One region of the Ligilactobacillus sp. RTP31139st1_D10_RTP31139_211217 genome, then DNA from elsewhere that is predicted to be linked to it. Evidence: predicted binding sites of a transcription regulator. Region 1 holds the regulator's gene; each other region holds the start of a gene.
What was found. Region 1 encodes CtsR, which represses protease genes until heat stress. Its sites were predicted from a motif close to TTGGTCAAAAAAGGTCAAANA; they were not measured.
Positions count from the first base shown of each region.

Region 1 (2,270 bases):
TCAAGATCTCAAGGGTCGCTTGTTGGTCAGGTTCATCGACCATGACTGTCGCAAAGCGCCGTTCTAACGCAGGATCAGATTCAACGTATTTTTGATATTCATCTAATGTCGTCGCTCCGATGACTTGCACTTCACCCCGCGCTAGAGCAGGTTTTAAGATATTGGAGGCATCGATCGCACCTTCAGCCCCACCAGCACCGATCAAAGTATGCATCTCATCGATAAACAAGATCACATTGCCATCACGGTAGACTTCTTCTAAGATCTTCTTTAGACGGTCTTCGAATTCGCCTCGGTATTTGGTACCAGCTACAAGCGAGCCCATATCGAGCATCATCAAGCGTTTCTTCGCCAAATTCTCAGGGACATCCCCGTTGACGATCGCTTGGGCTAAGCCTTCTGCGACCGCTGTCTTACCCACACCAGGTTCGCCTAGTAATACTGGATTGTTTTTCGTCCGGCGACTTAAAACTTGGATCACACGCTTGACTTCACTGGTGCGCCCGATAACGGGATCGGTGTCTTCATTTTGTGCGATCGCCGTCATATCACGGGCTAAACCATCTAGCGTTTCTGTCTTAGAACGTTTTTGCGCTTCACTGGCTTGCTTAGCTAAACGTTGACGTTGGCGGTCAGTCATGCCCAATTGGCGCAACAACAACTGCCGCAACCGCCGAGTATCGACTTGTAAACTGTACAAGATCCGCGAAGATAAAATATTTTCATCATTTAATAGTGCCAATAATAAATGTTCGGTCCCGATCTTAGACGAACCCATCATCATCGCTTGGCGCAAGGCATCATTTAAGACAGCCTTGGATTTTGGTGAATATGGTAAATAACTATCTGGTGCTTGACGGCGCAAAGTCCCATACCCTGCGAGCCGCTCGATCTCTTCTTTGATATCGACACTACTTACGAGGTTTTGCCTTAAAACTTGACCGGCAACACCATTTTCCTCCAAAACAAGGGCTAACAATAAATGTTCGGTCCCGATCGCTTGGTGCTTGAAGTAGTTAGCTTGTTCTTGTGCAAGTAACAAGACTTGGTTAGCACTCGGTGTGTAAGATGTTGAATCCATAAGATCCCCTTCTTTCTATTATTGATCAGCACAACGCAGACGATTTAAAATGCGATTCAAGATCTTGGCACGGATCGCCTCTTCTAACTCATTGTCGGATAGTGCTAGCGTGCTTTTCTCGATCGCAGTCGCTACTAAATGTGCTTCTTTATGTGTCAATAGCTCATTTTCATAGAGCGTTTGAATGATCTGAAATGCCTTGGTCTCGCTGATACTGGTCCCAACGTACTCGATCAATTCATCTAAAATATCCGGGTCACTGATCAAATCGACCTTGGCGATCCGAATATACCCACCTCCGCCCCGCTTACTCTCGACTAAATAGCCATTTTGCAAAGTAAAACGCGTCTTGATCACGTAATTGATCTGCGAAGGTACGCAGTCAAATTGGTCTGCGACTTCAGAACGTTTGATCTCAACTTGGGAAGCTTCAGCAAGAATACTCTTTAAATATCGTTCGATTATATCGGAAATATTGCGATTTTGCATAAAACTATCCTCAATCTGTTTGACTAACTTTGACTATAATTATAAACGTTATCCACCATGGTTGGCAATGAATTAGTGCTAATTTCTAGGGCTGATGATTTAAAATTTCCTTTATTTATCTGCCGTGAAGATCACTGCCCACACAACATGTTTAGCTGGGCAAAAATATACGAACTGAGCGCCCGTTCCTTTAGCCTGGTCAACTGAGATCGCTTGATCAGCATATTTAGCGGTCGGGCTAGTCGGATCTCTTTCCCATTTAGCATACTGTGTCTTCGTCCCCGTAAACCTTTTTTCCTTGGTGTAACCTCTTTGCTCGTACGGCGCCAATAGCTCAGCCGTGATCTGGTCGAGCTCTTCTTTAGTATCGGCTTTAGTATAATGCTTAGCCGAACTACTGTGACTAGTTGTTGACGAAACCACTTTATCTTTGACCGAGCTCGCTTTTTTAGCAGGCACGACTGCCACCGTGACACCGTTTTTGCCCCACGTCACGTGATAGCTACACCCACTGACCCCGAGGACAAAAGCCCCGATTAGCAAAAGACAAACTGAGCGCTTTATTATGATTCCCCCTTTGAAACAAAAAGAGCCGTCCTGTATAGGTACGACTCTAACTAGTAATTGATCGGGATGACAGGATTTGAACCTGCGACCCCCACGTCCCGAACGTGGTGCTCTACCAAACTGAGCTACATCC
Region 1 covers NZ_JBCOAR010000009.1:28,858-31,127, forward strand. The annotation lists gene ABT996_RS06630 (ATP-dependent Clp protease ATP-binding subunit) at 1-1,081, opposite strand, end outside; gene ABT996_RS06635 (CtsR family transcriptional regulator) at 1,100-1,570, opposite strand; gene ABT996_RS06640 (hypothetical protein) at 1,682-2,065, opposite strand; tRNA gene ABT996_RS06645 (tRNA-Pro) at 2,199-2,270, opposite strand, start outside.

Region 2 (2,270 bases), on a different contig from region 1:
ATGCATCAAAAACTACGGTAATAGCATCTCATTTTGGTAATGAGGTGCTATTTTTTTGTAAAAAAATAACAGCTAACATTTACCGTTGAGCTGTTATTGTGCTTAATGACTTGTTCCAAATAAATTAACGATGACTACCCCGATCAAGATCAAGGAGATCCCTAATAAGGTCAACCAATTGATGCTTTCCTTAAAATAAAAAACACTGACTGCTGTCGCTAAAATGATCCCGATACCCGACCAGACCGCATAAGCCAAACTCAGATCTAGATTTTCTAACGACTTAGTTAAAAAGAAGAAACATAGCCCATACGCAACTAATGCTAAAGTCGAAAATGATAGTTTCGTAAACCCATCTGACATCTTCAAAAAAGTCGTTCCTAAAAATTCACCGATGATCGCTGTTGCTAAATATACATAACTCATTTATTCTTCTACCTGTCCTTTCAAATTGGTCAACATCTCTTCATTTAAATCGTTCAATAAGCGCAACTTTTCTATCCCTAAAGCTTGCGCAGCTTTTAATTCCTTAGTTCGTAATTCTACCAAAACTGTCCGCGCCTGCTCTTGTCCAACTTCATTTAAATATAAGATCTTACTGCGTTTATCAGTCGGATCGGGAAGGGTCATGATCTTTTCTTCTCGGCTCAACTTGTTGACTATTGAAGTAACAGTCTGTTTAGGCAGACCTGTTTCTTTGATCAAACATGTCAACGGTAATTTAAAGTCATGATTTTCAAACACTATAAATACATAAAGCAATGATGACGTGAGCCGATTTTTAGCGATCAACTGATCATAAACATGGTTAAATGCGATCCAATCTGCAGTATAACGTTTTAGCTCGTTTTCCATTTTCGCCTCTCCTTTTTAGTCCGATTTCGTACTAAATAATAATAGGAATTTTTAGCAAATGCAAGTTTATTTGATTTGACCATTTTTGACCAATAGGTTACAATAGCAATACACAGTCAGTCACTGACTTCAAATTTATTAATATTGCGGAGGTTCCCACTATGAATTTAGTTCCTACAGTTATTGAACAATCATCTCAGGGAGAACGTGCCTATGATATCTATTCTCGTCTCTTAAAAGACCGGATCATCATGGTTTCAGGTGAAGTTAACGATGATATGGCAAATGCGATCATCGCCCAATTACTTTTCTTAGATGCTCAAGATCCTGAAAAAGATATCTATATGTATATCAACTCTCCCGGTGGTTCCGTTTCAGCTGGATTAGCAATTTATGATACTATGAATTTTGTTAATGCAGATGTGCAAACGATCGTTATGGGAATGGCAGCTTCAATGGCTTCTGTTTTAGCTACAGCTGGTGCTAAAGGCAAGCGCTTTGCATTACCTAACTCAGAGATCATGATCCACCAACCATTAGGCGGGGCACAAGGTCAATCAACTGAGATCCAGATCGCAGCTGAACACATCTTGAAGACACGCAAATTGATCAACGAGATCTTAGCCGAACATTCTGGACAAGATATCGAAACGATCGATCGTGACACTGAACGGGATAACTTCATGACCGCACAACAAGCAGTTGACTACGGTTTGATCGATGGGATCATGAAAAATAAAAAGAAAAAATAATCATTAAAAAACAAGAGTGTGAAATATGCGAGCAACGCATATGTTTCACACTCTTGTTTTTTTAGTTTGTCTTCAATAATAGATCTGTCGCAGAAATGAGCTTTTTCTTATCGATAAAAATGTATTTCATTAGATAGCCTAAGAGAACAGGCAGTACTACGAACAAACAGCTCAAACTTAAGATACTCAACCAACCTGGCGCCATAAAACCGTATGCTGTCAGCGGTCCGACCAAGCCACTAAAGCCAAAGCCAGCACTCATCGGTGTACCTTGAATATTGAATATTGCGCCTAAACCACCCATGATCGCCGAACTGATGACTACCGGCAGATAAAGAATAGGTTTTTCCAGCATATTGCCCATTTGGATCTTGGGAGTACCAAAGAAGTGAGCGATCACAGTTCCCAAGCTATTGACTGAACTTCCCATGATCGCTAAAGTGAATGCCCCAGCAGTAATACCTAAATTAGCCGATCCTGAAGCGATCCCCGTGATCCCGATCGCAGCTGCGATCCCAACTGAACTGATCGGTGAACAGATCAACACTGCAAACGAGATACCCATTAAGATCCCCATCAAAATAGGTTGTAAGAGCGTAAAGGTTTTGATCCCAGCTCCGATAAAACCAGTCACGGCTTTAACATAAGGCAAGACCCACAAAC
Region 2 covers NZ_JBCOAR010000005.1:137,194-139,463, forward strand. The annotation lists gene ABT996_RS04720 (DMT family transporter) at 103-426, opposite strand; gene ABT996_RS04725 (MarR family winged helix-turn-helix transcriptional regulator) at 427-855, opposite strand; gene clpP (ATP-dependent Clp endopeptidase proteolytic subunit ClpP) at 1,017-1,607, shown strand; partial or broken gene ABT996_RS04735 (PTS sugar transporter subunit IIC) at 1,669-2,270, opposite strand, start outside.
Region 2: a site for CtsR is predicted at 928-948, ahead of clpP (ATP-dependent Clp endopeptidase proteolytic subunit ClpP). Genes of this name have one in related genera too.

Region 3 (2,270 bases), on a different contig from region 1:
CGTTCTTGCATGTAAGCATTGTCTGTCATACCTTCAAACATGGAGATAAACATGTCGGTCACGCTCTTCAACGCAGCTTCAGCATTAACTTTTTCATTCTTGATTTGATTTTCGATTTGACCAATCATTTCAGGGTCAGCCAAGATCGTCAAGTGCGCTTCAAAAACTTCAGCTTCTTCAGCACCTAAGTTTTGGGCAGCTTTTTGCTTGATAGCTTCAAGCTCACTCTTGGAGGCTGCAACAGCATCATCTAAACGCTTAATCTCAGCTTCTGGATCAGAGATGCTGGTTTCAGAAAATGAAAGGTCAGGTTGCACGAGCATGTAGGCTTTTGCGGCTGCAATTCCGTCACTAGCTGCGATACCCTTCAACATTTTCGTCATTATTCAGCAAGTCCTTCCTTTGTCATTGTTTCTGTGATAGCAGCGATTGCTTCTGCTTCATCAGCACCATCAGCAGAGATCACAACGTCAGCGTTTTGACCTACACCTAATGACATAACACCCATGATAGATTTCAAGTTTACTGATTTACCTTGATATTCTAAAGTAATATCTGAGTTAAATTTACTTGCAGCTTGCACCAAAAGTGTAGCTGGGCGTGCGTGAATACCTGTTTCTGCGATTACGTGAAATTCTTTCTTTTCCATTGTGGATCATGCTCCTTTAAATATAAATAAGATTTGTGCAACAATTAGTAAACAAATTGATTACAGCTGCAAAAGAATTCGTTTACATTAGCGATTACACTAAGTATTGCACCTGCTATAAAAAGATAATACCATGAATTATTTATCAAGACAAGGCATCACTCTTAAACATTTTGATAATATGTCAAAAAAAATTTATTTATCATTTTTATGATAATGATAGATAACTCCGCCGCCACGTTTAGCTGTGCCGACTACATTTTTCCGATAATTATAATTTAGTAAAATTTTTTGAAAATCCATAAATTCAGCGGTTTCGATCTCAAATTCTGTGATCTCACCTGCATGCAAGCGATCTAATAGAGCTTGATAATCTTTTTCCATCCTGCTACCCCCTCTCGCACATTTTTAAATTATACCATCTACCGATTTTTTTGCTTGCACTTAAGATAAAAATTTGTATAATAAAGCTACAAAGGTCAAAGTTGGTCAAACTAATTTTGACATTAAATTTTACCGGAAAGGTCGTGAATAGCTATGTTATGCCAAAATTGTCAGCAAAACCAAGCTACGCTACATTTAACAACAAACATCAACGGTCGCCAAACTTCGATCGATCTTTGTCCTAACTGCTATCGCGCTTTGAAAAATCAAAGTCAACTACCTCCATCTTTAGATGATATCTTCCAAGATTCCTTTGGTAGTGACCCATTCGCTGATTTCTTCAAAGAGATTAACCAACAAAATCAACAGCGCCATACACCCGCACAAGAACCGCCAACAAAAGCCGGTGATAATGGGGATAACGGTAGCATTTTAGATAAATATGGGCTCGATCTCACTGCCCAAGCTAAAGCGGGCCAGATTGACCCCGTCATTGGGCGTGACCGCGAGATAAAACGTGTAACTGAGATCTTGAATCGTCGCACTAAAAACAATCCTGTTCTTACTGGTGAAGCCGGCGTTGGTAAAACTGCAGTGGTCGAAGGGCTTGCCCAAAAGATCGTTGACGGCGATGTTCCACAAAAACTATTGAATAAAAAAGTCATCCGCCTAGACGTTGTTTCCTTAGTCCAAGGGACCGGGATCCGCGGTCAATTTGAACAACGCATGCAAGAATTAATGGATGAATTGAAACAAAAACAAGATATCATCCTCTTTATCGACGAGATCCATGAGATCGTTGGCGCTGGGAACGCTGAGGGTGGCATGGATGCTGGTAACGTCTTAAAACCAGCTCTAGCTCGAGGTGAATTTCAACTCGTCGGGGCTACTACTTTAAACGAATTTCGGACGATCGAAAAAGATGCTGCCTTAGCGCGGCGTCTACAACCCGTTCAAGTCGAAGAACCATCTAAAGAAGAAGCTTTAGCGATCTTACTCGGCCTGCGCGCTAAATATGAAAGCTATCATCAAGTTGCTTATACTGATGAAGCTCTTGAAAGTGCGATCCAGCTTTCGACACGTTACATTCAGGACCGCTATTTGCCGGATAAAGCGATCGACCTCTTAGATGAAGCCGGCTCGCGTAAAAATCTAGCCTTGCAAGCCTTTGATCCAAGCGAAGTCAAAGCTAAGATAACCCAAGCTCAGGCAAACAAAAAAGCTGCTTTAGACCAAG
Region 3 covers NZ_JBCOAR010000010.1:72,753-75,022, reverse strand. The annotation lists gene ptsP (phosphoenolpyruvate--protein phosphotransferase) at 1-383, opposite strand, end outside; gene ABT996_RS07260 (phosphocarrier protein HPr) at 383-649, opposite strand; gene ykzS (protein YkzS) at 845-1,033, opposite strand; gene ABT996_RS07250 (ATP-dependent Clp protease ATP-binding subunit) at 1,187-2,270, shown strand, end outside.
Region 3: a site for CtsR is predicted at 1,125-1,145, ahead of ABT996_RS07250 (ATP-dependent Clp protease ATP-binding subunit). Genes of this name have one in related genera too.